3 regions of the Cupriavidus sp. 01L46 genome follow, and region 3 is predicted to be linked to each of the others. Evidence: predicted binding sites of a transcription regulator. Region 3 holds the regulator's gene; each other region holds the start of a gene.
The links. Region 3 encodes FNR, which switches genes on or off when oxygen is low (the NO sensors DNR and NnrR bind a similar motif). Its sites were predicted from a motif close to TTGATNNNNATCAA; they were not measured.

Region 1 (5,716 bases), on a different contig from region 3:
TCCACGGCCTGGTCGAAGGCTTCTTGTTCTGGCTGCTGGGTGTGCTGGCGCAAGCCCTGGAAGCAAGGCTGGCGCAGATCGCAGCGATCGCGCGGCGCAAGTGGCTGGTGCTGCCGGCGCTGCTGGTGTTCCTGGCCGCCATTGCACTGACCAAGCACAAGCCGTACGCCGATGCCGCTGTCGCGCTGGGCTTCTTCGTGCTGTTGCTGGCCGTGCTGTCGACCCGCATCCGCATCGGCCACGCAGGCTTGTCGCGCCTGGCTACGCTGGCGTCCGGGTTTTCGTACTCGCTCTACCTGACGCATTTCCCGCTGACCCTGTTCATCGCCGCGGCCCTGGTCAAGGTCCGCCTGCCTGTCGGCGCTGGCAGCCTGGGCCTGGCCGCGCTGATCCTGCTGGGCTGCTATGCCTATGCCTTTGCCGTCTACTGGGTGTTCGAGCGCAATACCCAGCGCGTGCGCGGCCTGCTCGGGCGCCCGGCGCTGCCAGCGGCGCAGCGCGGGCAGAATATCTAGCCGCCATGCCGTTGCCCGGCTAGCCAGCCTGCCTGACTGGCAACCCTGGCAGCCAGCCTGAAACTGCCGTAAGCTCGCCGGTCGGCGCGTCAAACGCGCGCCGCATAAGAAAAACCAGGAGCATTCATGACGGCAGCACCCCTCGCTATTCTTTCCTCGCGCATTCCCGTTCCAGTCAAAAAGCAGACCGCCGCCCGCCCGCTGCTGGTAGCCGCCGCGGTTGCCATGCTCGCAAGCGGCTGGCTGCCCTCGGCCGCCAACGCGGCCGATTACCCCGTCAAGCCAATCCGCTTCATCGTGCCTTACGCCGCTGGCGGCACCACCGACCTCGTGGCGCGCACGGTCGGCCAGAAGGTGGCGGAGAAACTCGGCCAGCCCGTGGTCGTGGAGAACCGCCCCGGCGCTGGCGGCAATATCGGCATGGAGGCGGTCGCCAAGGCCGCGCCGGACGGCTACACCATCGGCTTCGGCGCCATCTCGACCAATGCGTTGAACCCGCATATCTACAAGCACGTGCCGTTCGACCCGCGCAAGGATTTCACCGCGGTCAGCCTGCTTGGCACCTCGACCATCGTGCTGGAAGTCAGCAACAGCCTGCCGGTGAAGAATGTGGCCGAGCTGGTCAGCTATGCGAAGGCCCACCCCGGCCTGACCTACGCCACCGCGGGCAKCGGCACGTCCATGCACCTGGCGGGCGCGATGTTCGCGCAGATGACGCAAACGGGCCTGACCCATGTGCCATACAAGGGCAGCAGCCCAGCCATCAACGACATGCTGGGCGGCCACGTGCAGGTGATGTTCGACAACCTGCCCGCCTCGCTGCCGCACATCCAGGGCGGCAAGCTGCGCGCGCTGGCGGTGGCCGGCAAGAGCCGCTCGCCGGCGCTGCCGAACGTGCCGACGCTGGCCGAGGCCGGCCTGGCGGGCTATGCCATCGAGCCCTGGTTCGGCGTGTACGGTCCGGCAGGGCTACCCGCGCCGGTGGTGCAGGCACTCAATGCCGCCTTTCTCGCGGCGCTGGGCAATGCCGACGTGAAGGACAAACTCGGGCAGGCGGGCTTCAATCCCAAGGGCTCGAGCGCGGCTGACCTGCAGTCGCTGACGCTGTCCGAGTACGAGAAATTCGGCAAGGTCGCCAAGAGCGCCAGCATCACGGTGGATTGAGCGCAGGCGGGGCTGCGCGCTTGCGGCGGGAGGATCGCCGGGGGCGCGCAGCCCCGCATCCATTACAATCCGGCTGCAACGGGCCCTCGCGCCCACTCCTGCCGACTACCCGCCATGAAGCAAGATCCGCGTTTCCCCAAGCTGTACATCCTCGATCACCCGCTGATCCAGCACAAGCTCTCCCATATGCGCGACAGGGACACCTCCACGCGCACGTTCCGCGAGCTGCTGCGGGAGATCACGCTGCTGATGGGCTATGAAATCACGCGCGACCTGCCGCTGACCACGCGCCGCATCGAGACGCCCTTGGTGGAGCTGGACGCACCGGTGATCGCCGGCAAGAAACTCACCATCGTGCCGGTGCTGCGCGCCGGCGTGGGCATGAGCGACGGTCTGGTCGAGCTGATTCCCTCGGCCCGCATTGGCCATATCGGCGTCTACCGCGACGACCAGCACCGTCCGGTGGAATACCTGGTGCGCCTGCCCGACGTGGAAGACCGCAGCTTTATCCTGTGCGACCCGATGGTCGCCACCGGCTACTCCGCCGCGCATGCGGTGGATGTGCTCAAGCGCCGCGGCGTCAAGGACGATGCGATCACGTTCGTGGCGCTGGTAGCCGCGCCGGAAGGCGTGGAGGTGTTCCAGAAGGCACATCCGGGCGTCAAGCTGTTCGTGGCTTCGCTGGACAGCCACCTGGACGAGCACGCGTACATCATCCCGGGCCTGGGCGATGCGGGCGACCGACTGTTCGGCACCAAGAACTGAGTTTTGCTGGCAAGCCGGACATTGTCTGCGCCCGGCTTGACCGGCCTCAATCCCGCCGGCCGCGGCGCTCCCTAGACTATCGGCAGCGGCACACCGTCCGGTGTGCCTCGCCTGACTTGGGAGACCCACATGGCAGCCTTGAAGATCCTGTTTTCGACCCCCACCGGGCTGATGAGCCTGGCCGTCATCGCCTTCATCATCGGCATGGGCTGGTTCTTCACCCGGCTGTTCCTGCGCAAGATGCGGGAAGACGAGGCAGCGGCGCAACGCCGCTAAGGCGCGAGTCCCTCTCACTAGTGCTATCCCTGAAGGACCGGCTGACGGACCGGCTGGCCGATACCATGCTGTGGCAATGCGCCACGCCCGCCTGTCTCGCCGGGCGTGGCCCGCCGGAGCGGCCTAGGGATAGCGCCCCTACTGGGTGGCGCCCCTATTTCTTCTTGCCCGAGCCCAGCAAGCTGCCCAGCACGCCGCGAATCAGCTCGCGCCCGACCTGCGAGCCTACCGTGCGCGCGGCCGACTTGGCCATCGACTCCAGGATGGAATCGCCGCGCCCGGTCTTGCCGGTGCCCTTGGTCAGCCCGCCGAAGATCTCGCCCGCCTGTTCCAGCCAGCCACCGCCCTGCGCGGGCGGGGCTTCGGGCTGGCCGGCCGTCGGCACGGGCGCGGGTGCGCCGCCGCCAGCGGCGGGAGCAGACCCAGGCGCGGCGGCGCGGCCCTTGAGCTTCTCGTAGGCCGACTCGCGATCGATGGTCTGCTCATAGGTGCCGGCCACCAGCGAGTTCGCCAGCAATTGCTTGCGCTCGTCGTCGGTGATCGGGCCGATCCGGCTGCCGGGCGCCAGCACCCAGGCGCGCTCCGTGATGCCGGGAATGCCCTTGGCGTCCAACAACGACACCAGCGCCTCGCCCACGCCGAGCTCCCCGATGGCCTTCTCCAGGTCCAGCCCCGGCTTGGCCCGCATGGTGGTGGCCGCCACCTTGACGGCCTTCTGGTCACGCGGCGTGAAGGCGCGCAGCGCGTGCTGCACGCGGTTGCCGAGCTGGCCCAGCACGGTATCGGGGATGTCGACAGGATTCTGCGTGACGAAATACACGCCAACGCCCTTGGAGCGGATCAGCCGCACCACCTGTTCGATCTTGTCGAGCAGGGCCTTGGGCGCGTCGTTGAACAGCAGGTGCGCCTCGTCGAAAAAGAACACCAGCTTGGGCTTGTCGAGATCACCCGCCTCGGGCAGTTTCTCGAACAGCTCCGACAACAGCCAGAGCAGGAAAGTGGCGTAGAGCTTGGGCGAATTCAGCAGCTTGTCGGCGGCCAGGATGTTCACCACGCCCTGCCCGTTCTCGGTCTGGATGAAGTCATCCAGATTGAGCATGGGCTCGCCGAAGAACACGTCGGCGCCTTGAGACTCCAGCGCCATCAGCCCGCGCTGGATGGCCCCGATCGAGGCCGCGGAGATATTGCCGTATTCGGTGGTGAACTGCCCGGCGTTGTCGCCCACGTACTGCAGCATGGCGCGCAGGTCCTTGGCGTCGAGCAGCAGCAGCCCGTTGGCGTCGGCGATGCGAAAGACCAGGTTGAGCACGCCCTGCTGGGTGTCGTTGAGTTCCAGCATGCGCGACAGCAGCAGCGGCCCCATGTGGGAGACCGTGGCGCGCACGGGATGGCCCTTTTGCCCGAACACATCCCACAAGGTGGTGGGGCAGGCGCCCCACACCGGCTCGGGCAGGCCGAGCTCGGCCAGGCGTGCCTTGAGCTTGTCGGAGAGCTTGCCCGGCCGGGAAATGCCGGTCAGGTCACCTTTGACGTCGGCCATGAAAACTGGCACACCCAGCCGCGAGAAGCCCTGGGCCAGGCTTTGCAGGGTCACGGTCTTGCCGGTGCCGGTGGCGCCGGTGATCAGGCCGTGCCGGTTGCCCATTTCAGGCAGCAGGGCAAGTTCCAGCTCGGCGTTCTTGGCGATGATGATGGGTTCGGCCATGGTCTCTCTGGTTGGCAAGCCGCGCGGCGCTTTCGCCGCGACCGTCCCCGCCCTTCCCGGCGGCTCCCGTGATCGGGAGGCCAGCGGCGGCGGGGCCGCGTGATAAAATGCTGGGCTGATTATGCCAGCCCCCAAGGCCGGCTCACAGACACATAAACCACCCGGCGCGCCGCCAGCGAGCACCCGTTGCCCGCCCGGCACAGCCGGCGCGCAAAGCCAAGGCGCGCGCGTCAAACATTTTCCGCTTCGGAGAGAATCATGGCCGGTCACTCAAAATGGGCCAATATCAAACACAAGAAGGCCGCGGCTGACTCCAAGCGCGGCAAGGTCTGGACCCGCCTGATCAAGGAAATCACCGTCGCCGCGAAGCTCGGCGGCGCTGACCCCGATTCCAACCCGCGCCTGCGCCTGTCCATGGACAAGGCAATGGATGCGAACATGCCTAAGGACAACATCCAGCGCGCCATCCAGCGCGGCGTGGGTGGCCTGGAAGGCGTCAACTACGAAGAAATCCGCTACGAGGGCTACGGCCTGGCCGGCGCGGCGATCATCGTCGACTGCCTGACCGACAACCGTACCCGTACCGTCGCCGAAGTGCGCCATGCCTTCTCCAAGAACGGCGGCAACATGGGCGCGGAAGGCTCCGTGGCGTTCATGTTCACCCACTGCGGCCAGTTCCTGTTTGCCCCCGGCACGCCCGAGGACAAGCTGATGGAAGCCGCGCTGGAAGCCGGCGCCGACGACGTGGTCACCAACGACGACGGCTCGATCGAAGTGCTGTGCCCGCCCAATGATTTCGGCACGGTCAAGGCCGCGCTGGAAGCCGCGGGCTTCAAGGCCGAGATGGCCGATGTCACGATGAAGCCGCAAAACGAAGTCAGCTTTACCGGCGACGACGCCATCAAGATGCAAAAGCTGCTCGACGCCCTGGAAAACCTGGACGACGTGCAGGAAGTCTTCACCAACGCGGTGATCGAGGAGTAAGGCGGGGATCGGGTAAGGCCTCGCCTCACGGCGGCAGCGCGGTTCGATGAGCCATGGCTGCCGCTTTTCGCATTTCGCATGCGTCATTTTTTCTGGCAGTAGATCATGAAAGTATTGGTTGTCGGCTCGGGTGGTCGTGAACACGCGATGGCCTGGAAATTGGCCCAGTCGCCCAAGGTGCAGGTGGTGTACGTGGCGCCGGGCAATGGCGGCACCGCGCTCGACAAGCGGCTGCAGAACGTTCCCCTGACCGATCCGGAAGTGCTCGCGGCCTTCGCCGAGCGCGAAGGCGTGAGCTTCACGGTGG
Region 2 (20,825 bases), on a different contig from region 3:
GAGCGGCACCAGCACGACGTCGTCCAGGTAGCCGAGCACCGGGATGAAGTCGGGGATCAGGTCGATCGGCGACAGCGCGTAGCCCGCCACCAGCAGGGCCATGGCTTTTGCGTACCACGGCGTGCGCGGGTCGCGCGCGGCCAGCCACAGGGCATGGACATCGCGCAATACCTCGCGCGCCCATTTGCGCCCGTAGGCGGCCAGCCGCGCGCCGTGTGCCCGCGCATCGTCCATCACCGGCACGAACGCCAGCACCAGCAGCAACGCCGCCAGCGCCAGCGTGGCGCTGAATCCCAGATGCTTGAAACCTAGCGCGCCGACAACGCCGCCGAAGAAAAACAGCGCCACCAGCATGGCCAGCATGCGCAGCCGGGACCGGTTGGCCAGCACCGGCGGCTTGGTCTCGTCGGATTTGGCGAGGTTCCAGTAGAACAGCTTGCCGAACTCGATGCCGATATCGGTCACCATCCCGGTGATGTGGGTGGTGCGGATCTCAGCGTGGGAAATCTTGGTGATCATGGCGTTTTGCAGGCCCATGATGAAGCACAGCACCATCACCGTGGCGGGTATGAACAGCCATTGGTGATTGCCAAGGTTGCCGCCGAGCAAGCCAAAGCACAGCAACAGGAGAGCCTCCAGCATCAGGGGCAACGCATATTCGCTGTTCAAGTGTTCACGCCGTGCCCAGTTGATGAGCACGGCGGAAGTGGCCGCGCCCGCCAGGAAGGACAGCAGTGCGCCAAGGCCCTCCAGGATCAGCCCGACCTGCCCCAGCGCCAGGTGGTCCGCCATGGCCGAGACGATGCCCGTCATGTGGGAGGTGTACTGCTGCACGGCAAGGAAGCCGCCGGCGTTGGTGGCGCCGGCCACAAAGCTGAGATAGCCGGCAAGCTGCCGGTTGGCGTGCGGGCTGCGTACCCGTCCAGTGAGGTTGCGCAGGTAGGTGATGGGCATGGTCGCTGACTGCCGGGCCGGCCGCTTAGTCGGTCAGCAAGGCGCAGATGACGCGCAGCGCCACCGATTCATCCACGCCGCTGGCCTGGATGCGCAAGCGCAGGCCGGCGCGCGCCGACAAGCGCATGACCTCGGACACATTCTTGGCGTCCGCCGTGCAGTCGTTGCTGCTCAGCCGGATGTTGCACTCGAACTGACTGGCCGTGGTGGTCAGCCGTGTGGCCCTGCGGCCCTGCAGGCCGTGCGGACTGGACATCTCAATCGTTGCTTCTACCACATCACCCTCGGTAAAACCTCTATGCAGCGTGGACACCGGGCAAGCCGGAAGGCGGGCAACTGGCACGGCACAGCCTGCCGCCAGGTATTGAATGGTAATCCAATTACCTTGCCCGGCGCATGGATGCCCCAGGCAGCCCCCTTGTTGCCGCCCACCATCTCCCGCCTCGCTGGCAGAATATGGCTTCGCCCGGCCACACCCGATGCCTGTGCCGTTCGCCATGCTGCCATGTCCTTTCCGGAGCCATCGCCCCACCATGCAAGCACACTCCCAATCCGTTGCCATCCCGTTCCGTCCGTTTTCCCTGATGCTCGCGGCGTTCGCCCTGGCAGGCACCCACGCCGTTGCGCAGACCATCCCCGTGCCAACGGTCTCGCCTGCGGTGGAGCGCACCTACGCCACGCTCGAAGCCGCCCCGCTGGTCAGGAAGGTGCTGGCCGACGTGAAGGCGGATGACGCGCGCTCGTTGGGCGATCTCAAGGCGTTGACCGAAATCCCTGCGCCGCCGTTCAAGGAGAAGGCACGGGCCGAGTATTTCCTCTCCCGGCTCAAGGCGCTTGGCCTTGCCGATGCGCATATCGATGCCGAGGGCAATGCCATTGGCATCCGCAAGGGCAGCGGGAACGGCCCCAAGCTGCTGATCTCGGCGCACCTGGACACGGTGTTTCCCGAAGGCACCGATGTCACGGTCAAGCCGCGCGATGGCCGTCTCTATGCGCCAGGCATCTCGGATGACACGCGCGGGCTGACAGTCCTGTTGTCATGGCTCAAGGTGCTCAACGACAACCAGGTGCGCACCGTGGGCGACCTGGTGTTCGTTGGCAACGTGGGCGAGGAAGAACTGGGCAACCTGCGCGGCATGAAGGCCGTGTTCCGCGACCACCCGGATATCGACGGCATGGTCGGGCTGGAGCCGGGCGTGGGCGACCGGGTGCTGTCGCTCGGCACCGGCAGCCATCGCTACGAGGTGACGTTCCGCGGCCCGGGCGGCCACAGCTTCGGCGCCTTCGGCCTGCCCAGCGCCATCCACGCGATGGGACGGGCCATTGCCAAGGTGAGCGACGTGCGCCCGCCCGAGGATCCCAAGACCACGTTCACGGTGGGCACGGTGGGTGGCGGCACGTCGGTCAACGCGATTGCGGGCGATGCGCGCATGGCGGTGGATATCCGCTCCAACGCGACGCCGTCGCTGCTGGAAACCGAGAAGCAGATCATGGCGGCCATCGAGGCCGGGGTCGCCGAGGAAAACCGCCGCTGGCATCCGGCCGACGCTGCCAGCCAGATCACCTACCAGGTCAAGCAGATCGGCGACCGTCCGGCGGGCCGCACGCCGCCTGACGCCACCATCGTGCAGGCGGCGGTGCGCGCCATCAAGGGCCACGGCAAGGGCACGCCCAGCCTGCGCGGCGGCAGCACCGACGCCAACGTGCCGATGTCGCTCGGCATTCCCGCCATCATCATCGGCAGCGGCGGCAAGACCGGCGGCTTCCATGCCCGGGATGAATGGTACGACCCGGCCAACGCCTGGGAAGGCGCTCAGGTCGGGCTAACCACCGTGCTCGGGCTGGTGGGCGTGCAGGGCGTGAGCCAGCCGTTGCTGGAAAAGCGCGCCGCCGCCAGGTAGCCAGCGGGCGGTGCCGGCCTTAAGCCGCCACCGCGACCAGATGCGCGAAGCGGGCATCCGCCGGGGCGGGGGGCGCTGCACATGCGGCTACCAGCCGGCGGGAGGCCGGCGCATCGCCACTGGGGTCATAGTAGCGCCGTGGGCCGCCAGGGCTGGGCGGTACGGCGCGGGTCTCGATGCGAAATCCCGCTTCGGGGCTGCCGCGCAGCTCCGGCACCGCCTGCAACAGCCGTTGCGTATAGGGGTGCGTGGGCCGGTCGAACACGGCATCGCGCGTGCCCTGCTCGACCGCATGGCCGCGCAGCATCACGATGACGCGGTCGGCCACCTGCTCGACCACGCCCAGGTCATGCGAGATTAGCAGGCAGGCAAAGCCATACCGCCGCTGCAGCTTGGTCAGCGTGGCCAGCACCTGCTTCTGCACGGTCACATCGAGCGCCGACACGGGCTCGTCCGCGATGACGATATCCGGACGCATCACCAGCGCCCGGGCGATGGCCACCCGCTGGCGCTGGCCGCCCGAGAGCTCATGGATATGACGGCTGGCATAGCCCGCATCCAGGCCGACATCGGCCAGCGCCACCAGGACCCGCTCACGCCGCTCGGCCGGCGGCACCGACCGGTCCGCGTGCAGCCCCTCGCCCACGATGGCCTCGATGCGCATGCGCGGGTCTAGCGCCGAGTACGGGTCCTGGAACACCATCTGCACACGATGGCGCGCGGCCTGCATCGCCGCGCGGGAGGCCCCGGCCAGATTGCGCCCGTGCAGCAGGATTTCGCCTTCGGCCGTGCCTGCCAGGCCCAGGATGGCCTTCATGATGGTGGTCTTGCCGCTGCCCGATTCGCCGACGATGGCCAGGGTCTCGCCGGGGGCGAGGTGGAAGCTGGCGTCGTGGACCGCGCGCACGGCCTTGCGCCGGAACCAGCCGTCGGCAACGTGATAGTCCACCGCCAGCCCGCGCACCTCCAGGATGGGAGCGATCGCCGTGGCGGGCGGCGCAGGCTTGTCGCCGCGCTTGGGCAGCGCATCCAGCAGGCTCAGGGTATACGGATGGCTTGGCCTCGACAGCACGTCCGCCACGGCGCCGGTCTCCATTGCCTCCCCGCGTTTCATCACCAGCACGCGCTGGGTGTACGCTGCGACGAGTGCCAGGTTATGGCTGATGAAGATCAGAGCCGTGCCCTCGGCCCGCGTCAGTTCCATCATCAGCTCGAGTACTTCCTTTTGCACCACGCAATCGAGCGCGGTGGTGGGTTCATCGGCAATCAGCAGCTTGGGCTTGAGCAGCATCACCGCGGCCAGCAGGATGCGCTGGCGCATGCCGCCGGAGAACTCGTGCGGGTAGCGCTGCATCGCCGCGCCGGCGTTGTGCACCTTGACGCGCTCCAGCATGGCGATGGCCTTATCGCGCGCCTCATCGTGGCGCAGGCCGCGCCTGAGCACCAGCGCCTCGGTCAACTGGTCGCCAATGCGAAAGGCTGGGTTGAGCGAGACCATGGGCTCCTGGAACACCATGCCGATCTGCGTGCCGCGCGTGGCCAGCCAGTCCTGCGCCGGCTGGGCCAGCAGGTCGCGGCCCTGAAAGCTGGCGCTGCCGCCGGTGATGCGGGCGGCGTCGGGTAACAGCCCCAGCAGCGCCTTGCCAATCATGGTCTTGCCGCTGCCGGACTCGCCCACCACGGCCAGCGATTCGCCGGCGCACAGGTCGAAGGAGATTGTGTCGACCACGGTGTTAAGCATGTGCCTGGCGCCGGGGAAGGCAATGCTGAGGTTGCGCACGCTCAGCAGCGGCGCATTTGCGTTGGTGTCTGCCATCGCGGTCATGCCGAAGCTCCCTTCATGCGCGGGTCGAGCATGTCGCGCACCGCGTCGCCGAACAAGTTGATGCCAAGCAGCGCGAGCGAGATCATGCCGCCGGGAAACGCTGCAAGCCAGATGGCCTGGTCCATGGCGCTGCGGCTCTCCGCCAGCATGCCGCCCCAGGTGGGCGCCGGTGGCGGCACGCCCAGGCCAAGAAAGCTCAGGGCGCTCTCGGCCAGCAGCGCCGAGCCGAACAAGGAGGTGGAGAACACGATCAGCGGCGCTACGCAATTGGGCAGGATGTGCCGCATCACGGTCCAGGCGCCGCTGTTGCCCATGGCTTGCGAGGCCACGACGAAATCGCGCTGGCGCAGCGAGAGCACCGCGCCGCGCGCGATTCGCGTGACCGAAGGAGTGTACGCAAGGCCAAGTGCCAGCACCACGCCCCATTTGGAGGGGCCGAGGATGGTCATGATGCCAAGTGCAAGCAGCAGGCCGGGAAAGGCCATCAACGATTCGATGAAGACCATGATGCCGCGGTCCCACCAGCCGCCGAGGTAGCCGCACAGCACGCCGATGACGGTGCCCGCGGCCAGCGCGAACAGCACCGAGCAAAGGCTGACCGTCACGCTTACCGCGGCGCCGGCCATCACGCGTGACAGCACGTCCCGACCGAAATCGTCGGTGCCGAACCAGTGTTCCGCGGTGGGCGGCGCAAAGCGGGCGAGCAGGTCGCCATCGATGGGGTCATAGGGCGTATGGATCAAGCCCGCGATGGCCAGCAGGAGCACCAGTGCCATCAGCACTGCGCCCAGCACGGCATTGGTGTATTTGAGTTTCGACATGGCGTTCTACAGCTTGATGCGTGGGTCGAACAGCGGATAGAGCAGGTCTACCACCAGGTTGACGGCGACATAGAGCAGCGCGATAAACAGCAGGCAACCCTGCACCACGGGATAGTCGCGGGCGTAGATGCTCTCGATCAGCAGCCGCCCGATGCCGGGCACGGTAAACACGGTCTCGATCACCGCCGCGCCCGAGAGCAAGTGGCCGAGGATCAGGCCGATCACCGTCAACGTCGGGCCAAAGGCGTTGGGCAGCGCGTGGCGCAACAGCACGCGGCGCTCTGGCAGACCCTTGGCGCGCGCGTGGGCCACGTATTCCAGGCGCAGCACTTCAATCGTGCTGGCGCGCATCATGCGCGTGATTGCGGCGATCTCGGTCAGCGCCACGGCGATCACCGGCAGCACAAGGTAGCGCGCCGCGCCGAAGCCGGACTCGGCAATCGACTCGAAGCCATAGGTGGGCAGCCAGTTGAGCTTCACCCCGAACAGCCAGATCAGCAGGATGCCGATCCAGAAGCTCGGCATCGACACCAGCAGGATCGACGACGAGACTATGGCCACGTCCGACGCCTTGTTCTGCCGCCACGCGGAGAACAGCCCGGCCGGCACCGCGACCAGGCAGGCCAGCGCCGTGGCGGCCAGCACGATCTGCGCGGTCACCGGGAAGTGCGACAGGATCAGGTCCCGCACCGGTTCCTTACGGGCAATCGACATGCCCAGGTCGCCATGCAGCGCGCGGGCGGCCCAGATCGCGTACTGCTGCGGCAGCGGGCGGTCCAGGCCGAGCGAGGCGCGCACCTCGGCCAGCACCTGCGGATTATCGATATCGCCGAGCATCAGGGTGGCCGGATCGCCGGGAATGGCGCGGATCATGCCGAACACCAGCAGCGAGACTATCAGCACGGTGGGGATGGCAGTGCCGATCCGCTTGAGCATGTAGGACAACATGGCGCGCTCAGTGCTTGGTGAGGTTGAACAGACGGGGCTTGCGCAGCGGCCAGCCCTTGAAACCGGTCACGTTGCGGCTGACCACGACCATGCCGGGCTTGTTGTAGACCATCGCCATCGGCACGTCGGCAATCATCATGTCGTGCAGTTTCTCGAAGGTTTGCCTGCGCACGGCTTCGTCCGGGTTGCCCTCGATGCTGTCCAGCAGCGTGAGCGCCTCGGGGTTTTCCCACTGCGCCATCGGCGTCTTGCTCTTGTTGCCCAGCACGTCGCGATAGAGCAGGGCGGGCTCGGTACGGGCCGAGTAGCCGAACGCCATCAGCTGGAACTTGCCTTCGCGGAAATTGGACACCTGCGTGGCCCACTCCAGCATCTCCAGCTCAGTCTTGATGCCCGCTTTGGAGAGCAGCGATTGCGTCACCACCGCCAGCCGGTACATGTACGGGTAGCGCTTGTTGGCCTGGATCTTGATCACTTCGGCTTTGTAGCCGGCAGCGTCCATCAACGTCTTGGCCTCGGCGAGGTTCCGGGCGTAGCCACGCCTCTCGGCCGCAGAGTAGTAACGGCTTGCGGCGGGGACCAGCGACGGGTTGTACTGCGTCAGTCCATTGTTGAGCGCCTTGGTGATGGCTGGCAGGTCCAGCGCCAGCGCGATGGCACGGCGCATGCGCACGTCCTTGAGCAAGGGATCGGTACCCTGCATGAGCAGGTTCACGGTATCCAGCCCTTGCTCAACTACCACGTTCCAGCGCGGGTCCTTGGGCGGCAGGTTGTCTTCGTCGGCGTTGATGATATCGACCTGGCCCGCCATCAGTGCGGCTTTTTGCGCCGCTGCGTCGGGGATCACGACAAAGCGCAGGTTGGCCAGCGCCTGCTTGTTGCCCACCATGCCGTCGAGCGGCTCGGGGCGCGGCTTGTAGCCGTCGAAGCGGGTCAGTAGCACCGATTGCCCTTTCTTCCAGTCGGAGAACAGGTAGGGGCCGGTTGCCACCGGCTTGAGCCATGCGCCTTGGGCGTCGACGCTGCTCGGATGCAGCACCGCCAGCGGGCATTGCACGCTGGCCATCTGGTCGAGGAACAGGGCGTAGGGTTCCTCCAGCCGGAACACCACGGTATCCGGCGTGGGCGTGTCGACGGCGATCACCTTCGGCCCCTTCGCGCCGTCATAGAGGTTGCGGCACATCCACTCCGACTTGGGGTTCATCAGAAAGTTGTAGCTCCACTTCACCTCGGCGGACGTGACTGGCGCGCCATTGTGGAAGGTGGCGCCCGGGCGCAGCTTGAACGTATACGTTCGTGCGTCGCGGGACACGGCCCAGCTGTCGGCCAGCATGGGCCCCACGCTCATGTCGGCGCGCAGCGCCACCAACGACTCCACCACGTGCAGCAGGATGTTGTCCGTCGAGGTGTTGCGGGCCCGGTTGCCGGGCATCGAGGTGGCGGTCCCGGCGCCGTCCGCATAGCGGATCTCCGGCAGTGGCGCGGCGCTTGCTGTTGCTGCTGCGCCGGCAGCTACCAGCATAAACACAAGCGCGAGCCGGCGGGCAATCATCGTGATCTTCGTCATGGTCTCTCCTCCACTTGGGGTGGCCGTTCTTATAGGCGGTATTCGACGAAGCGGCGCGATTCGTAAGGCTTGCGCGCAATCCACATGACGCCCGAGGCCGGCTCCATCAAGGTGGTGGCCACGGTCGCGGAGATGCTGGCGAAGCTGGCCGGCTTGGGCGAGCGCAGCACGCCGTCGGGCTTGGGCAGATCATCGGCCAGCGCGGCCTTGATGATGTCCCAGTCGATGCGGCCGGCCGCGCGGGCGAGCGCGGCTTCGGTGCGGCGCTGGCGGTAGATGGAGTCGGGGTTTGCGGCCAGGCCCTTGTCCTGCAGCTTGGTGCGCGCCACCGGGCACATCCAGTGGTTGGCGTGGACCAGCACGCCGTTCTGCGGGGTGATCCAGAAGATCTCGTCGGGCGCGCATTCCAGGTCGACCGCTTCGCCCTCCGCCTGCGCCAGCATCAGGTTGTTGGAGCAGAAACGGGTGGAGGTCCACAGCACCTTCATGGCGTTGCAGACGTTGTCGGCTTCCAGCATCTTGCGGCGCACCAGCACCAGCGGCACGTCGGCGGGGCGCTTGTAGTCGAGGTTGGAGCTCAGGAAGTTGCCGGTCAAGGATACGCCGGCGCTGTTCATGCCTAGCCGAGCCAGGCTGCCCGCTTCGGTAAACATCAGCAGGTCCGGTCCGTTGTCGCGCGCCATGCGCACCACGATGCCGGTGTCGACGCATTCCTCGCGCCAGTCCCAGTTGTGCGCGTGCAGCAGGCGGCCATTGGCTGAGGCTTCGGGCAGGACAACGAGGCCGGTGCAGCCATCGTCCGGCTCGTCGCTGGCCGGCTTCAGCTCGGCGTGGCCGAACATCATTTCGGTGCGGCAGTTGATGACGATGATGTCTTCCAGCGCAACCTGTGCGCCGGCGGCGATGCCCTTCATTTCTTCGAAGTAATCGGGGTCGTAGCGGGTGATGGCCGGGGCCATTGCCATGGCCAGCGCCTTGAGGCGTTCGGCGCCGACGCCGCGGCGCTCCAGCTGCGTGCGGTACAGCGCGACGCTGCGGGCAACCCGGTCCGGTACTGCGGCGCCGTGCTGCCGGCCCCGCTCGAACGGACTGCCATGCAACTCAACCAACGGGAAAGACGATTCTTGGGGCAACGACATCGGCAAGGCTCCGGCATGTGTGGTGGTACGGTGGGAAATATTTTGTACTAAATTAATATGAAGTGCAATGTGACATTCCGATTATTTGCGCCGACCCGTTTTCAGGGATACCATCGCGGCTCTTGTCCCGCCGTCTTGCGGCGGATGCGCCGCACCCTGCCCGCGGAGTTCCGCCAGGACTTATTCCATATCCCCGCCAATGCCAGCTTCCAGGAAACGGTCGGCGCCCGTGCGCGTCTCGCCGCTGCAAATCGATCTAGCGCGCCGCATCGCGCGCCAGGTGGTGGAGGGCGAGCTCCAGCCCGGCGCGCACCTGGCCGAGGAAACGCTCGCCGCCCAGTTCGAGGTGTCCCGCACACCGGTGCGGGCCGCGTTGCGGCTGCTGGCCGAGCGCGGCCTGATCGCCTATCGGGCCAACAGCGGCTACTTTGTCGAGGCCAAGGCCGAAGGAATGGAGGTGCCTGACTTTGGCGAGTCGGGAATGGGCGGCGATGAGTTGTATCGCCAGCTGGTGGATGGGCGGGCGCGCAAGCTGTTGCCGGATACCCTGACCGAGATCGACCTGCTGCGCACCTATCCGGTGTCGCGCAGCCTGCTGACCAAGACGCTGATGCGTATGATGGCCGATGGCCTGGTGGAGAAGCGCGCCGGCCATGGCTGGCGCTTCCTGCCGTCGCTGGAGACGCCGGAGGCGCTGGCCGAGAGCTACCGTTTTCGCATGATCGTGGAGTGTGCAGGCTTGCTGGAGCCCACCTTTGCGGTCGACGCGGTGCAGATGGATCGATGCCGCAAGGCGTATGAGCAGGTGATCGACCAGGGGTACACCAATCTTTCCCCGGGTGAGTTCTTCTCGCTCAACACCTCCTTTCACGAGATGCTGGCGCGTTTTTCCGGCAATCGCTTCATTCTCCAGGCGGTGCAGCAGCAGACCCAGTTGCGCCGCCTGGAGGAGCACGCGGCCTTCTATCGCCAGATCAATCTGATCGAAGCCTGCCAGGAGCATTTGCAGATTCTCGATGCGCTGGCGCTGGGCGACCGCGAATGGGCCGCCGCCCTGATGCGCCGCCACCTGGTCACCGCGCGCGACCTTAGCTAGCGTTTCTTTTCTTCCCCGATTGCCGCCACCTCCACCGCCCGTCAGTGCGGTGCGGTGGCGTTCGTCCGTGCGCGCTGTTGGTGCCGGCGGTGGTGCGCACGCACAGACTTTGTGAATCCAAATTGCACTTTATACTCGTTTAGTACAAAATGGGCGGCACGTTGTTCCTCAGGTTGGATCCTCCTTTTCTTCTTTTTCTTCTGTCGCCCACCCAGACGCCGCCCATGTCCGCTCAGACCGTATTGCCCGATTCCCTTCCTGCCACGGCCGCCGCCCAGCCCGGTCGTTCTCCCAGTGGCTCGCTGGACGCCTACTGGATGCCCTTTACCGCCAACCGCCGCTTCAAGCAGCAGCCCCAGCTGTTCTCCGAGGCCGACGGCATGTATTACATCCGCCCCGACGGCAGCCGCGTGCTGGACGGCATCGCGGGGCTGTGGTGCGTAAACGCCGGCCACCGTCGCACCGAGATCGTCGATGCCATCGCCCGCACCGCGTACCGGCTGGACTATGCGCCGTCGTTCCAGATGAGCCACCCGCTGGCCTTTGAATTTGCGGAGGCCTTGATCGCCGAAGCGCCGGCGGGCTTCTCCAATGTGTTTTTCTCCAACTCCGGCTCGGAGGCGGTGGACTCGGCGCTGAAGATCGCGCTGGCTTATCACCGTGCTCGGGGCGAGCCGCAGCGCGTGCGCCTGATCGGCCGCGAGCGTGCCTACCATGGGGTGGGGTTCGGCGGGCTGTCGGTGTCCGGCATCGCCGGCCATCGCAAGCCCTACGGCAATTTGCTGCCGTGGGTCGACCACCTGCCGCATACCTACAACCGCGAGGCAATGGGCTACTCGCGCGGGCAGCCCGAGTGGGGCGCCCACCTGGCCGATGAGCTCGAACGCATCGTGGCGCTGCACGATGCGTCCACCATCGCCGCGGTCATTGTTGAGCCGGTGTCGGGCTCCACCGGTGTGCTGGTGCCACCCGTCGGCTATCTGCAGCGGCTGCGCAGCATCTGCGACAAGCACGGCATCCTGCTGATTTTCGATGAGGTCATCTCTGGCTTTGGCCGGGTTGGCGCGGCCTTCGCGTCCGAGACCTTCGGCGTGGTGCCCGATATCCTGACCAGTGCCAAGGGCCTGACCAATGGCGCGGTGCCGATGGGCGCCACGCTAGTGCGCAGCCATGTGTACGACGCCTTCATGCACGGCCCGGCCGGCAGCATCGAGCTGCCCCATGGCTATACCTATTCCGGCCATCCAATGGCTTGCGCGGCGGGGCTGGCGGCACTAGGCATCTATCGCCGCGAGGGGCTTTTCACCCGCGCCGCCGAGCTGTCCGAGCGCTGGGCCGACGCGGCGCACAGCCTCAAGGGGCTGCCGCATGTGGTGGATATCCGCAATATTGGCCTGCTGGCGGCGGTTGAGCTGGCGCCGCTGGCCGGCCAGCCCGGGCAGCGTGGCTATGCAGCGCACTTGGCTTGCCTGGACAAGAACTGCCTGATCCGCGCCTCGGGCGACATCATGGTGCTGTCGCCGCCGCTGGTCATCGAGGAGGCACAGATCGACACTCTGTTCTCCACGCTGGGCGACGTGCTCAAGGCCCTGTAAGCGGGGAGATGTCCATGGATGCAATGACAAAGGACCGGGCAGCGGCCGGGGTGCCAATGCTGATCGCCGGTGAATGGGTGCGCGGCGAAGCCGGTGGCTTTGTGCTGACGGATCCTGCCAGCGGCAACGTGTTCAATGAATTCGCCGGGGCCTCGGGCGCGCAGGTGGACCGCGCAGCTGCGGCAGCCGCGGGTGCGTTTGCCGGCTGGAAGAGTCGTAGCGCGCAGGACCGCGCGGTGATCCTGCGTACGGCGGCGGACCTGCTGCGCGCGCAGGCCGAGTCCCTCGCCGTCACGCTCACGCGCGAACAGGGCAAGCCGCTGGCGGAGGCCAGGGCTGAGTGGCGCGGCGCCATCGAAGTGCTGGCGTGGTACGCGGAGGAGGGCTTGCGGGCTTACGGGCGCATCGTGCCGGCCCGCGCCAGCGGCCTGAGCCAGATGGTCACGCGCGAGCCCATCGGGCCTGTGGCCGCCTTCGCGCCATGGAATTTCCCGGCCCTCACGCCGATGCGCAAGATCGCGGGCGCGCTTGCCGCGGGTTGCACCTGCGTGATCAAGCCGGCGGAAGAAACCCCGCTGTCCACGCTGGCGATTGCACGCGCCTTGCAGGACGCCGGGCTGCCCGACGGCGTGCTCAACGTGGTTTGTGGCGATGCGCCCGCCATCGCCTCGCGCCTGCTGGCCTCGCCCGCGATCCGCAAGATGTCGTTCACCGGCTCAACCGCCGTCGGGCGGCTGCTGGCGGCCCAGGCCGCACAGCGCAACATCCCGGCCACGCTGGAGCTCGGCGGACAGGCGCCGGTGCTAGTGTTCGCCGACGCCGATCTCGACCTGGCGGTGGCGCAGGCAGGCAGCGCAAAATTCCGCAATGCCGGGCAGGTCTGCACCGCGCCCACGCGTTTTCTGGTGGAGGCACCGGCGTACGAGGCTTTCGTCCTGCGGCTCTCGGCCTATGCGCACGGGCTGCGCGTTGGCGCTGGCTCGGACGGTGCCACGCAGATGGGGCCACTGGCGAATGCGCGCCGCGCCGCGCAATTGCAGGCGCTGGTCGATGACGCGCTGGCGCAGGGCGCCGAGGTGTGCCCGGCCGGGAGCTTGCCTGCCGGGGATGGTTTTTACTTTGCGCCGACCGTGTTGCATGGCGTGGGTGGCACGACGGCCCGCATCCTGCAAGAGGAGCCGTTCGGCCCGGTGGCGGCTTGCCAGCGTTTTGCTAGCTTCGACGAGGCGATCACGCTGGCCAACAGTGTGCCGTTCGGGCTGGCGTCCTATGTGTTCACGCGTTCGCTGAAGACCGCGCATCGGGCTGCGCAGGCGCTGGAGGCCGGCATGGTGGGCGTCAATACGGCACGCGTGGCTGTGGCCGAAACGCCGTTTGGCGGCGTCAAGGACAGCGGCTATGGGTCCGAAGGGGGCAGCGAGGGGCTAGGCGCCTACTTGCAGACCAAATCCGTCAGCCTGGCTTTCGATTGACGGGTCCGCTTGCGGTAGGTCGGGAGCGGGGCGCTGCCCCGCTTCTTCCTTCAGCGCCGTGAATGTCGCTCCCCATGTTCCGCCGGCTGCCGCTCAACCGCCTGCGGCGCGGCGATCCATTTCGCCACCGCCAGGGCATCCAGCGGGCGCGAGAACAGGTAGCCTTGCCCCATATGGCATCCCTGCGATAGCAGGAAGCGCCGCTGGGCTTCGTTTTCCACGCCTTCGGCGATCACCGCGAGCTTCAGGCTGTCGCCAATGCGGATGACGGCGCTGGCCAGCTCGCGGGCGGCGGCATCGCTCTCCAGGTCGATCACAAAGCTCTTGTCCAGCTTGAGCTGGTGCACGGGCAATTGCCTGAGGTACCCCAGGCTGGAATATCCCGTGCCGAAGTCGTCCATGGACAAGCGCACGCCCTGCGCGTGGATGGCGGCAACGGTGGCGGCGAGGCCCGCGTCGTCTTCCATCAGCAGTCCTTCGGTCATTTCCAGCACCAGCGCCTGGGCGGGCAGCCCATGGCGGGCCAGGGTCTCGGCCACTTGCGCAGGCAGCCCCGGGTCGCGGAAGCTGGCGGGCGAGATATTGACGGAGATCGTGGGTACGGAAAGCCCTTCCCGGCGCCAGGCAGCTAGCTGCGCGCACGATTGCTCCAGCACCCAGCGATCCAGCGTGCCGATCAGGCCGCTGTCTTCGGCCAGTGGCACGAAGCGGTCCGGCGACACCATCCCGAAGTGCGGGTGGTGCCAGCGCACCAGCACCTCCAGGCCATAGAGGCGCCCATCGCGCAGGAACACCTGAGGCTGGAAGTTGAGGTGAAGCTCCTCGGCCAGCAGGGCGTCGCGCAGCGCGGACTCCAGCGCCAGGCGCTCCTGGGCGGCCCAGTTCATCTCGATGCTGAAGAAGCGGAACAGGTTGCGCCCGGCGGCCTTGGCGTCGTACATGGCCATCTCGGCGCAGTGCAGCAGGTAGTCCAGCGCATCGCCGTCGGCCGGGAACATGCTGATGCCGATGCTGGCCGAGGGGGCAATGCTGGCGTGGTCGATGCGCAGCGGCTGGCGCAGCGCGGCCAGGATGCGCTTGCCCGCCGCAATGGTCTGGGTGCGGTCGCTGTCGGGCAGCACCAGTGCGAATTCGTCGCCCGACAGCCGCGCCACCAGCGCGGTATCCCCGGCGTGCGCGCTAAGGCGTTGCGCAACCTCGCGCAGCAGCTTGTCGCCGCCGACGTGGCCGAGCGAGTCGTTGATATGCTTGAAGCGGTCCAGGTCGACGAACAGCACGCTGAGCGTGGTGCCGGCCGAGCGCGCCGCGAGCAGCAGGGTGCTGGCTTGCATCTGCAGCAGGCTGCGGTTGGGCAAGCCGGTCAGCGAGTCGTAGTGGTCGAGCTGCAGGATGCGCTCGGCGGCTTCCTCGCGCTCGAACGCGAGCTTGCACAGCGAGGCGCATACCTCGGCCAGCTGCTGATGGAAGGCGTCGGGCCGGCGGACGGTGCGGCAGTAGAAGGCCAGCGTGGCAAGCACGCGGCCATCGCTGGCCTTGATCGGATAGGACCAGCATGCCGCCAGGCCGAGGGGCAGGGCAAGATCGCGAAAATCCGCCCAAAGCGGATCGTTGGCGATATCGCTGACCACCACCGGCTCGCCCAGCCAGGCGGCCGTGCCGCAGGAGCCCACGGACGGCCCGATGATCAGGCTGTCCAGCGCGGCCGAATACTCGGGCGGCAGGCCGGGCGCGGCCAGCGGGTGCATGCGCCCGTCGGCGTCCACCCGCAGCACGGACGCGATCACGGAGGGTGCCACCCGTTGTACTTCTTCGCAGATCAACTCCATCACGGCGGGCAGCGGCTGCTCCATCACCATGGCTTGCAGGACCTTTCGCTGCAGCATCTCGTAGGTCCGCTGCTGGGTGATGTCGGACAGGATGACGATGGCGTGATGCCGGTCGCCAGTCGCGCTGACCAGATGGCGGACGGTGGCGCAGACCCACAGCGCGCTGCCGTTGCGCGCATACACCAGGGCCTCGTGGCGCTCGCCGCCCGGGGATGAGCGCTGGGCATGCAAGCGTTGCATCACGCCGGGATCGGTGAACTCGCCGGCCAGTATCTCGCGCGGGGTCTTGCCGGTCAGCTCGCTGGGCTTGTAGCCCAGCATGCGCGTGAGCCCGGCGTTGGCGTACACGATGTGCCAGTCGGCATCGACCACCAGCACGGCGCTGTCGATCTCGTCGGCAATGACGGATAGCAGCGGGTGATCGTCGCGGCTGGCATCCTGGTGGCTGGGCACCTTGACCAGCAGCGTGCGCAGCGTAACGTCGCCCAGGCGGGTGCTGGATTCCGCGACATGGCCAAAGCGAAGTTCACCATCCGGCCTCAGGATCTGGACGGCGGGCAAGGGCTGGGCGCGCTTCGCGTCGGCATCCGGCAGCTTTTGCACGAGCGCCTCGACGTTCATGCCGAAGACCTGCGTACGGGATGCGCCATAGAGTGCCTCCGCAGCAGCGTTCAGGAAGATCACCTTGTTGTCCGCGTTCAGGATGAAGACGGCGTCGGTGGCTTGCTCGAGCGAATTGCGGAACAACTGATGGGGGTCGGCTATGCTGAGCGCTTTGTCTCTATCTGGCATGAGTGAGGTAAACGTCGCTAACGACCGAGAATGCCTGCCTTGCCCGGTAGGGCTCGCGGGACATTGACTCGGCTCTGAAGCAGGTATCGGCATCCATGGCTGGATCCTGAAGTACTTTTTTTTGCGCGAGGCGGCCCCCGGCGCCCGCCTCGCGCGCCGATGGCTTGGCATAATCGCGCCCTGTCTTGACGGGGCGATGCGCGCGCCGTCCCCATTTGCATCGATCGAAGCGGGACTCTTCATGATCATCTGCGCCGGCGTTGGCCCCGGGCACCTCGACTTCCTGACCCACGGCGTGGCGGACCTGATCCGTGGCGCCGACATCGTGGCCGGCTTCGACACGGTCATCGACGTCATCCGGCCGCTGGTGCCGGCGGCGGCCCGGGTGGTCACCATGGGATACCAGGACCAGGTGGAGCGGCTCGCCTGGGTTGCCGCCGAGCACCATGGCGGCCGGCGCTGCGTGGTGCTGTTCATGGGCGACATGCATTTCAGCGGATTCCAGTACCTGGAGCGGGTCGAGCGGGCATGCGGCCATCCGGTGGATACCGTGCCCGGCATCTCTTCGGCCCAGGTGCTGGCCGCGCGCGGCAAGGTTTGCTTTGACGAGACCACCTTCCTGACCTTTCACCGGCGCGGAGACCTGGAGCCGTTCAAGCGCCATCTGGTGCACGTGCTGGCGGACCAGCGCAACGCCATCGTGATTCCGCGCCCATGGGATTTCATGCCCAGCGATATCGCCGCCTGGCTGGTGGCGCAGGGCGTGCCGCCCGAGCATCCGGTCGAGGTCTGGGAGAACCTGACGCTGGCCGATGCGCACTGGTGTGGCACGCTGGCCAGTTGCACGCTGGCGTTCACTGATATGAGCATCATGCTGATCCGTGCGCTGGCGCCAATGGCCAGCCAGCTCGATCTGCCGCCGCTTGCGTAGCTCCGCGCGCCGGCCGCGCGGGGCAGGCTCTCGGCATTGATCTGCCGCAATTCGCCCGCATTGCCCGCTTGCGCTGCTCCGCGCACGGAGTAGAGTCCATTTTCGGATAGTCGCAAAAAACGCCTGCAACCGTGTGCAGGGGTCTCCAGACCGGAGGGAAAACATCATGGATTTCAAGACCGTGCTGGTCGAACTCGGAGCGGATCCCGGCTGTGCGGATCGCGTCAACCTGGCTGCGGAACTGGCGCAGCGCTCGGCCGGCCATGTGATCGGGGTGACGGCCACCGGCATGCGGCTGGAGCCGTTCCGGGGCGCGGGCGACGAGGCGGGATACTACGCGGAACTGGCCCGGCGCCAGTTGCTGGCGCAGGGCGCCGAAGCCAGCGCTGCATTTCATCGGGCCATGCGCGAAGCGGCGCCCGGCGTGGGTTTCACCCACCGGGTCATCGAGGACGACGTGGGCTGGGCGCTGGTCCAGCAAGGGCGGGTGGCGGACGTGGTCGTCCTGGCCCGCCTGCCCGGGCCGGAAACCATTCCCGTGCTGGTGGCGCAGACCCCGGAATATGTGTTGCTCAACACTGGCCGCCCGGTGCTGCTGGTGCCGCCGGGCGTGCGGCATTTGCCCTGCGAGCATGTGGCCATTGCATGGGATGGTGGGCGGGAAGCCGCCCGGGCCGTGGCCGATGCGATGCCCCTGCTGCGCCTGGCCAAGCGTGTCACCGTGGTGGCGGCGTCCAGCACGCATGACGGCTCGGCGGCCCACGGCATGCCCGATGTGCCCGGCGCGCACGCCGGCCTGCGCGATCACCTGGCGCGCCAGGGCGTCACCAGCGTCATGCACGCCGTGCAAGGCAGCCACGGGATCGGCGAGCTATTGCTCGATGCGGTGCGGCACTTGCAGGCCGACCTGCTGGTGGCGGGTGGTTATGGGCACGCCCGGTTGCGTGAACTGGTCACTGGCGGCACCACCCGCACCCTGATGCGCCACGCCGGCATTCCGGTGTTGATGTCGCATTGAAGGTCGGCCTGGACTGGAATCAATATACTTTTTGATATAATATTCGACCGTATATTGATTAGCAGGCCGGGGTCTCGCCCGGCCTTTGCCGAACCCATGCAAGCGGCTTCTCCCTCCCTGAGCCTGGACGCGATGCGCGCCGCCGCGGGCGACGCCACCGCCATGTTGCGCGCCCTCGCCAATGAAGACAGGCTGCTGCTGCTTTGCCAGCTCAGCCAGGGCGAGATGTCGGTGGGCGAGCTCGAAGCGCTGCTCGGCATCCACCAACCCACCTTGTCGCAACAACTCGGTGTGCTGCGCGCGGAAGGGCTGGTCAACACGCGGCGCGACGGCAAGCGGATTTTCTACGCGGTTGCCGATGCGCGGGTGCTGGCCGTGCTCGAAACGCTTTACGCCCTGTATTGCCCCACTGAATGAAGGAGCCACTGGCCATGATCATTGACTGGACACACTTCACGCCCTGGTCCGCGCTGGGCGGGGGCCTGCTGATTGGACTGGCCGCCGCCGCGCTCGTGCTGCTCAACGGGCGCATCGCGGGCATCAGCGGCATCATTGGTGGCTTGCTGCGGCCAACGCGCGCGGAAGCCGGCTGGCGTATCGCCTTTGTGCTTGGCCTGCTGGCGGCACCGCTGCTCTGGCGCCTGTTCGGCGCGCTGCCGGAGATTCGGGTCCATGCCGGCGCCGGCCTGCTGGCCGTCGCCGGCTTGCTGGTGGGATTGGGTACCCGCTACGGCGCGGGCTGCACCAGTGGGCATGGCGTTTGCGGGCTATCGCGGCTCTCGCCACGCTCGCTGGCGGCCACAGCGGCCTTTATGGGGGCCGGTTTTGCGACGGTCTTTGTCGCACGGCACTTGCTCGGCGCATGAGGAGCGACATGAACCGCCTTTCTTCCTTGCTGATCTCGCTGGCCTCTGGCCTGGTATTCGGCCTCGGGCTGATCCTGGCCGGCATGGCCAATCCAGAGAAGGTGCTCGGATTCCTCGACCTTGCCGGGCGCTGGGATCCCTCGCTGGCGCTGGTGATGGGCGGCGCGATCGCGGTGGGCGTGGTGGCGTTCTGCATTGCCCGGCGGCGTGCCGTCTCGCTGCTGGGCTTGCCCATGCAGCTGCCGGCGTCGCGCCGGATTGACCGGCGCTTGCTTGGTGGTAGCCTGTTGTTCGGTGTGGGCTGGGGGCTGGCGGGGATCTGCCCGGGGCCGGCGCTGGTGCTGCTGGGCGCGGGCGCATGGCAAGGCGCAGTCTTTGTGCTGGCCATGCTGGCCGGAATGGCGCTGTTCGAGTGGCTGGAATGGCTCGGACGCGGCCGCGTTTTACCCGGCAAGGCATTGACCGGACGCTAATTGAGCATAAACCGGACATAAACCGGACGTGAGCCGGACAACAGGAGTCATCCATCGATGCGAACTGATGAGGTCATCGACGAGGCCGAGGTAGAAACGCCCGCCCGGGACCAGGCGGCGCGGCGCAGCACCTGGGTGAGCGTGGCCGTGAATATCCTGCTGACCTGCATGCAGCTGGTGGCGGGCGTGGTGGCCGGCTCCCAGGCATTGATCGCGGATGCCATTCACTCGCTCTCCGACCTGGTCTCGGACTTTGTCGTGCTGTTTGCCAGCCACCATAGCCGCAAGGGCGCGGATGCCGACCACCAGTACGGCCACCAGCGTTTCGAGACCGCCGCCTCGCTGGCGATCGGCCTGCTGTTGCTCGCGGTCGGCGTCGGCATGCTGTGGTCGGCTGTGCAAAAGCTGGAGCATCCCGATCTGATCCAGCCGGTCAAGGGTGTCGCGCTATGGGTGGCATTGGGCGCGCTGGCGGCAAAGGAATCGTTGTTCCGCTACATGCTTGCCGTGGCCGAGCGCGTGCGCTCCAGCATGCTGGTTGCCAACGCATGGCATGCGCGCTCGGATGCGGCATCGTCGCTGGTGGTCGCCGTGGGCATCGGCGGCAACCTGCTTGGCTACCACATGCTCGACCCTGTGGCCGCGCTGGTGGTCGGCCTGATGGTGACCAGGATGGGCTGGAAGTTCTCCTGGGATGCCCTGCATGACCTGATGGACCGTGCCGTGGACGCGCAGAGCATCGAGGCGATTCGCCAGGCCATGCTGGCCACGCCTGGCGTGCTGGGCCTGCATGACCTGAAGACCCGCAAGATGGGCGACGCGATCCTGGTCGACGTGCATCTGGAGATCGATGGCGCAATGACAGTCGAAGCAGGGCACCGTATTGCGGTGGAGGCGCGCCTTGCCGCCATGCAGATTCAGGACGTGCTCAATGTGATGACCCATGTCGACCCGGTGCGCGTGCCGCAGCGCCAGGCGGAGGGCCCGGCGCGCGCAGGCGCGGCATGACGGCTGCGCGGGGCCGGGCGTGGGCGAACGTCCTTTGCCGATGCCCGGTATGATTGCCATCCTGGCTTGAAATGGCTTTTCCGGTGGCAAAAAGGCGGTCCGCCCGCTTCGCCGCGCAGACCCGCATCCCCCGCACCCGCCGCTCCATGGACCACACGCAAACCCAGTCATCGTCGATGAGATTCCTGCCTTATCTCGTCGCGGCTACCTTCTTCATGGAGTACCTCGATACCACCGTGCTCGCTACTGCGTTGCCGCAGATGGCGCGGTCGTTCGGGGTCGGGCCGAATGACCTGAGCCTGGGCATGACGGCCTATATGCTGGCGCTGGCGGTGTTTATCCCGATCAGTGGCTGGATCGCTGATCGCTTTGGGTCAAGGACGGTGTTCGGCGGGGCGATCGTTGTTTTCACGGTGGCCTCGGTGCTGTGCGGCGCATCGAACGGGTTGTTCGCGTTCACCGCGGCGCGCGTGCTGCAGGGCATTGGCGGCGCGATGATGGTGCCGGTCGGTCGGCTGATCGTGGTGCGCAACACGGATAAGCGCCAATTGATCAAGGCCATTTCCACCATCACCTGGCCGGCCATCGTGGCG
Region 3 (3,828 bases):
TGCAGCATCTGCGTGCAGGTCTGTCCCACTGGCATCGATATCCGAGATGGCCTGCAGTACGACTGCATTGGCTGCGGCGCGTGTATCGACGCCTGCAACCAGGTCATGGACAAGATGGCCTACCCGCGCGGGCTGATCCGCTATACGTCCGAGAACGCCATGCGCAGCGCGCTCTCCGAGACCGTGGCGCGCAAGCGCCTGGTGCGGCCGCGCACGGTGATCTACTCGGTGATATGGCTGGCGCTGGTCGCCGGCTTCATGGCCTCGCTGGCCATGCGCACGCCGCTCAAGGTCGATATCATCCGCGACCGCGGCGCGCTGGGGCGTGAGGTGGAAGGGCGCTGGATCGAGAACGTGTACCGGCTGCAGCTGATCAACACGACCGAGGCACCGATGCGCGTCGCCGTCAGCGCGGGCAGCGGCGAGCTCAAGGGCCTGGCCGTGGAATATGATCACGCTGCCGGCAACCTGGAACCCACATCCAATCGCCTGATTCCCATCCGGGTGCGCGTGCCGATCGAGTCCGCGGCGCAGGGCACGCACAAGATCGAGGTCACGGTCACCGCGGTGCCCGACGAGGGCGCGGGCAGCCATGGCGCAGAGATTCGACAGAGCACCAGCTTTATCGTGCCGCGCAATCTATGAGGCGGCGGGGACGCTGGATGCACCAATCCGTACGCAACATACGGGATCTAGATCTAGAGGAGGAGGCCAGATGACGCAGCAAAGCAATCCCTGGTGGAAGGAGCCATGGCCGTGGCTGCTGATGAGTGGGCCGTTCGTGGCCATGGTGGCCTGCGGGGTCACGATCTGGCTGGCTATGACCCACCCGGATCCACCCATTGAGGAAGGGGTGGCGCGCCACGGCCTGGTGGTCGAGAAGGCGGGCAGCGCGGCACGCCAGGCAGCGCCGGTCGCGGCGCAAGCGAGGTGATCATGAGACTACGCTGGCTGATGTGGGTGCTGTGGCCCGCTTTCCTGGTCGCCGGGCTGACCACCGCGCTGGTATTCTCCATGGTCGATCCCGGCGACCTGCGCTTCTTCGGCCAGCCGGTCGATGCATCGCGGGAGGCGGTCTACACCGTGGGCTTCCTGATCGCGTGGGTGCTGTGCGCGCTGTCGAGCGGCTTGACGCTGTACACCATGCCCACGCGGCTGGCGGACACGGACGAGCTGGAGTGATTGCGATGCGCGCCTTGCCGGTTCAGGCCAGCAGGCGCGGCATCGCGGCGTGCCGCCGCGGGCGAGGGCGGCCCGCGACGAGCACGTCAGCAGGATTTGTTGACGATCTGCTTGATCCCCACCATGTCGACCAGCTTGACGTGCCGCTGGCGGATCTGGATCAGGCCGGCTTCCGCAAAGCGCGAGAACAGGCGGCTGACGGTTTCGAGCTTGAGCCCCAGGTAGCTGCCGATTTCCTCGCGGCTCATGCGCAGCACGAACTCGGAGGCCGAATAGCCGCGCGCGGACAAGCGCTCGGACAGGTTGATCAGGAAAGCGGCAAGCCGCTCCTCGGCGCGCATCGATCCGAGTGTGATCAACATGACCTGGTCCTGCGAGATCTCCTTGCTCATCAGGCGCATGAACTGGTGCTGCAGGGAAGGCAGGACGTTGGACAACGTCTGGAGATCGCCGAAGCGCACCACGCAGACTTCGGTATCTTCCAGCGCGGTGGCATCCGACGCGTGCTGCATCTCGCCGAGGCCGTCAAGGCCGACGACTTCGCCGGGAAGGTGGAAGCCCGTGATCTGCGAGCGGCCGTCTTCCATTGTCAGGTGGGTCTTGAGCGTGCCGAAGCGGATCGCGTAGACGGCGGTGAGAGGATCGCCGAGGCGGTACAGGGTTTCGCCCTTGCGTACGCGCACCCGGTCCTGGACCAGCGTATCCATCTTTTCGAGGTCCTGCTGCGACATGCCGACGGGCAGGCAGAGCTGGCCGAGCGAGCAAGTGGAGCAGCGGGGCGACATCTCGGTAATGGGAATGGTGGTGAGCAATTGGGGCCTGTCGGTTTAGCGCAGTCAATCAAGCGCGATGTGGCAGGCGCATTGAGTTGAGAGCTTGACGTTGAGAGTCGTCGATTGGAAGCGCCATCCACATCGGCCTGGCGCGCGGGTCTTGCGGCAGTGCGCTATCTGTGCAGCGCGGCTTGCCGTGCCCGTCGTCATGTTGTGCGAGCGCGCTGGTGTGCGCGGGCGCAAGGCCTCATGTTGATAGCGCCTCTTGGAGCTGCGGGGGCGCGTTCGACGCATTTTACCGCGCCGGACGTTGCGATTGTGTGATTGGGAGGAGAAGTTGACCATAGGCGTGCTTATCAGCGTATTTACCCTGGCTTTGCTGGGCGGCGTGCACTGCGCCGCCATGTGCGGCGGGATCGCGCTGGCGGCGGAGCAGGGCGGCGTTGCGCGCGTGCCTGCCACGGTGCTCCGGCGTCCCGGCCATTGGTTGCTGGAACTGCTTGTCATGCATGCCGGGCGGCTTAGCATGTATGCGGTGCTGGGGGCCTTGCTGGGCGCCCTGGGCGCTGGCGTCTGGGGGGCGCAGTACCTGCCGCTGCAGCGCTGGCTGTTTGGGATCGGCAGTGTGATGCTGGTGTTGTCGGGCTTGTGGATGTTGCGCGGGCGCACCATGGGTACGGGTTGGCTGGAGCGGCTCGCCGCCCGTGGCGCGGGCGGCTTGCTGCGCGGCCTTGGCGCCGTCGGGGCGCGCTTGCCGGCTGCGGCCCGGGCGCAGGGGCAGGGCCRGTTGCTGCGCCGCTACGGCATGGGGCTGGCCTGGGGGCTGGTCCCGTGCGGCATGGTGTACGGCGCCCTTGCCATGGCATTGCTGGCCGGCAATGCCGCGTCGGGCGCGCTGGTGATGGCCGTGTTTGGCCTGGGCACCCTGCCGAATCTGCTGGTGATCTCGGGCCTGTCCGGCTATCTCAGGCAGCTTTCGCGGCGCCCGGCGTTGCGGGCTGGCGCTGGCCTTGCGGTGGTGGCCTTTGGCTTGGCCGGGGTGGCGCGCGCGCTGCTTTTGCCTGAGACGCTTGCCGCGCACGGATTCTGTCTGGTCTTCTGAAGCGCTGTTTCGTGGTGTATCTGTCACTTCCTTGCTGAGGTAGCTGTGCGAATCGGTTGCAGGTTTGCCAGGGAATGCCATACAATCGCAAGAACAGCGATATCGCGCAGCGTACTTCATCGTGGCATCGTCAGGTAGCATCCGCTGCTCAGGGATGCATGCCAGGAACACCAAGGCAGGCATCAGCGCCAGGGACCGTTCCCCATCCGCCGTCCGGTTCACAAGATTCGGTTCAAAAGACCAGCTACGGCAGGGCGGGGTGAAATAGGCCAGCAGGCCCGATATCCGTATTTTCTTGCACCCGGCGCGTTCGATGATAGACGCCGCGCCGGACAGGTCCGCCACATCAGGGGGAAGGCGCGACGCAAGGGCTCCGTCGACTGGCAGATAAAGCCGGTGGCCGGGCGATCTCCTGCCGGTCAGGTCCGGCACCCGATGCAATAGAAGAAGGCGCACGGCTGGCATGCATCAAGCATGCGGTTGGCTGCGCGGCCAGATGGCGGTGGCAATCCCTACCGCTGAACCCGCAATCTCCAGTGCGCCCGGGATCAACCGGGGCGCAGGTGCAAAGACAGGCTGCACGCAATCAACATGAATACCCAAGAGGCGAAGATCGTCCTCGAGACCGCGCTGATCTGCGCGCAGGAACCCTTGCGCGTCAATGACTTGCGCCGGCTGTTTGCCGACGACGTCGGTGCCGACACCATTCGCGTGCTGCTCGAAGAGCTGCGCCGCGACTGGGAGCAGCGCGGCGTGGAACTCGTGGCACTG

Region 1: the regulator FNR is predicted to act here: its motif matches at 2,481-2,494, upstream of AC1DS3_RS06760 (DUF3149 domain-containing protein).
Region 2: the regulator FNR is predicted to act here: its motif matches at 16,904-16,917, upstream of AC1DS3_RS09600 (universal stress protein).

What each region holds. Positions count from the first base shown of each region.
Region 1 is NZ_JBFTSF010000024.1:12,443-18,158, reverse strand. Features, by position in the region: gene AC1DS3_RS06775 (acyltransferase family protein) at 1-515, shown strand, start outside; gene AC1DS3_RS06770 (Bug family tripartite tricarboxylate transporter substrate binding protein) at 741-1,679, shown strand; gene upp (uracil phosphoribosyltransferase) at 1,794-2,444, shown strand; gene AC1DS3_RS06760 (DUF3149 domain-containing protein) at 2,574-2,720, shown strand; gene AC1DS3_RS06755 (helicase HerA-like C-terminal domain-containing protein) at 2,875-4,425, opposite strand; gene AC1DS3_RS06750 (YebC/PmpR family DNA-binding transcriptional regulator) at 4,684-5,409, shown strand; gene purD (phosphoribosylamine--glycine ligase) at 5,515-5,716, shown strand, end outside.
Region 2 is NZ_JBFTSF010000038.1:28,875-49,699, forward strand. Features, by position in the region: gene AC1DS3_RS09535 (DUF1275 domain-containing transporter) at 1-954, opposite strand, end outside; gene AC1DS3_RS09540 (HPr family phosphocarrier protein) at 980-1,267, opposite strand; gene AC1DS3_RS09545 (M20/M25/M40 family metallo-hydrolase) at 1,488-2,855, shown strand; gene AC1DS3_RS09550 (dipeptide ABC transporter ATP-binding protein) at 2,875-4,680, opposite strand; gene AC1DS3_RS09555 (ABC transporter permease) at 4,677-5,501, opposite strand; gene AC1DS3_RS09560 (ABC transporter permease) at 5,508-6,449, opposite strand; gene AC1DS3_RS09565 (ABC transporter substrate-binding protein) at 6,457-8,016, opposite strand; gene AC1DS3_RS09570 (C45 family autoproteolytic acyltransferase/hydolase) at 8,046-9,155, opposite strand; gene AC1DS3_RS09575 (GntR family transcriptional regulator) at 9,385-10,251, shown strand; gene aptA (omega-aminotransferase AptA) at 10,476-11,846, shown strand; gene AC1DS3_RS09585 (NAD-dependent succinate-semialdehyde dehydrogenase) at 11,861-13,318, shown strand; gene AC1DS3_RS09590 (sensor domain-containing protein) at 13,369-15,936, opposite strand; gene AC1DS3_RS09595 (cobalt-precorrin-7 (C(5))-methyltransferase) at 16,178-16,867, shown strand; gene AC1DS3_RS09600 (universal stress protein) at 17,034-17,885, shown strand; gene AC1DS3_RS09605 (metalloregulator ArsR/SmtB family transcription factor) at 17,982-18,302, shown strand; gene AC1DS3_RS09610 (YeeE/YedE family protein) at 18,317-18,751, shown strand; gene AC1DS3_RS09615 (DUF6691 family protein) at 18,760-19,224, shown strand; gene AC1DS3_RS09620 (cation diffusion facilitator family transporter) at 19,282-20,232, shown strand; partial or broken gene AC1DS3_RS09625 (DHA2 family efflux MFS transporter permease subunit) at 20,379-20,825, shown strand, end outside.
Region 3 is NZ_JBFTSF010000382.1:1,444-5,271, forward strand. Features, by position in the region: gene ccoG (cytochrome c oxidase accessory protein CcoG) at 1-645, shown strand, start outside; gene AC1DS3_RS34830 (membrane protein) at 716-934, shown strand; gene AC1DS3_RS34835 (hypothetical protein) at 937-1,182, shown strand; gene fnr (fumarate/nitrate reduction transcriptional regulator Fnr) at 1,269-1,994, opposite strand; gene AC1DS3_RS34845 (sulfite exporter TauE/SafE family protein) at 2,293-3,057, shown strand; partial or broken gene AC1DS3_RS34850 (SMC-Scp complex subunit ScpB) at 3,649-3,828, shown strand, end outside.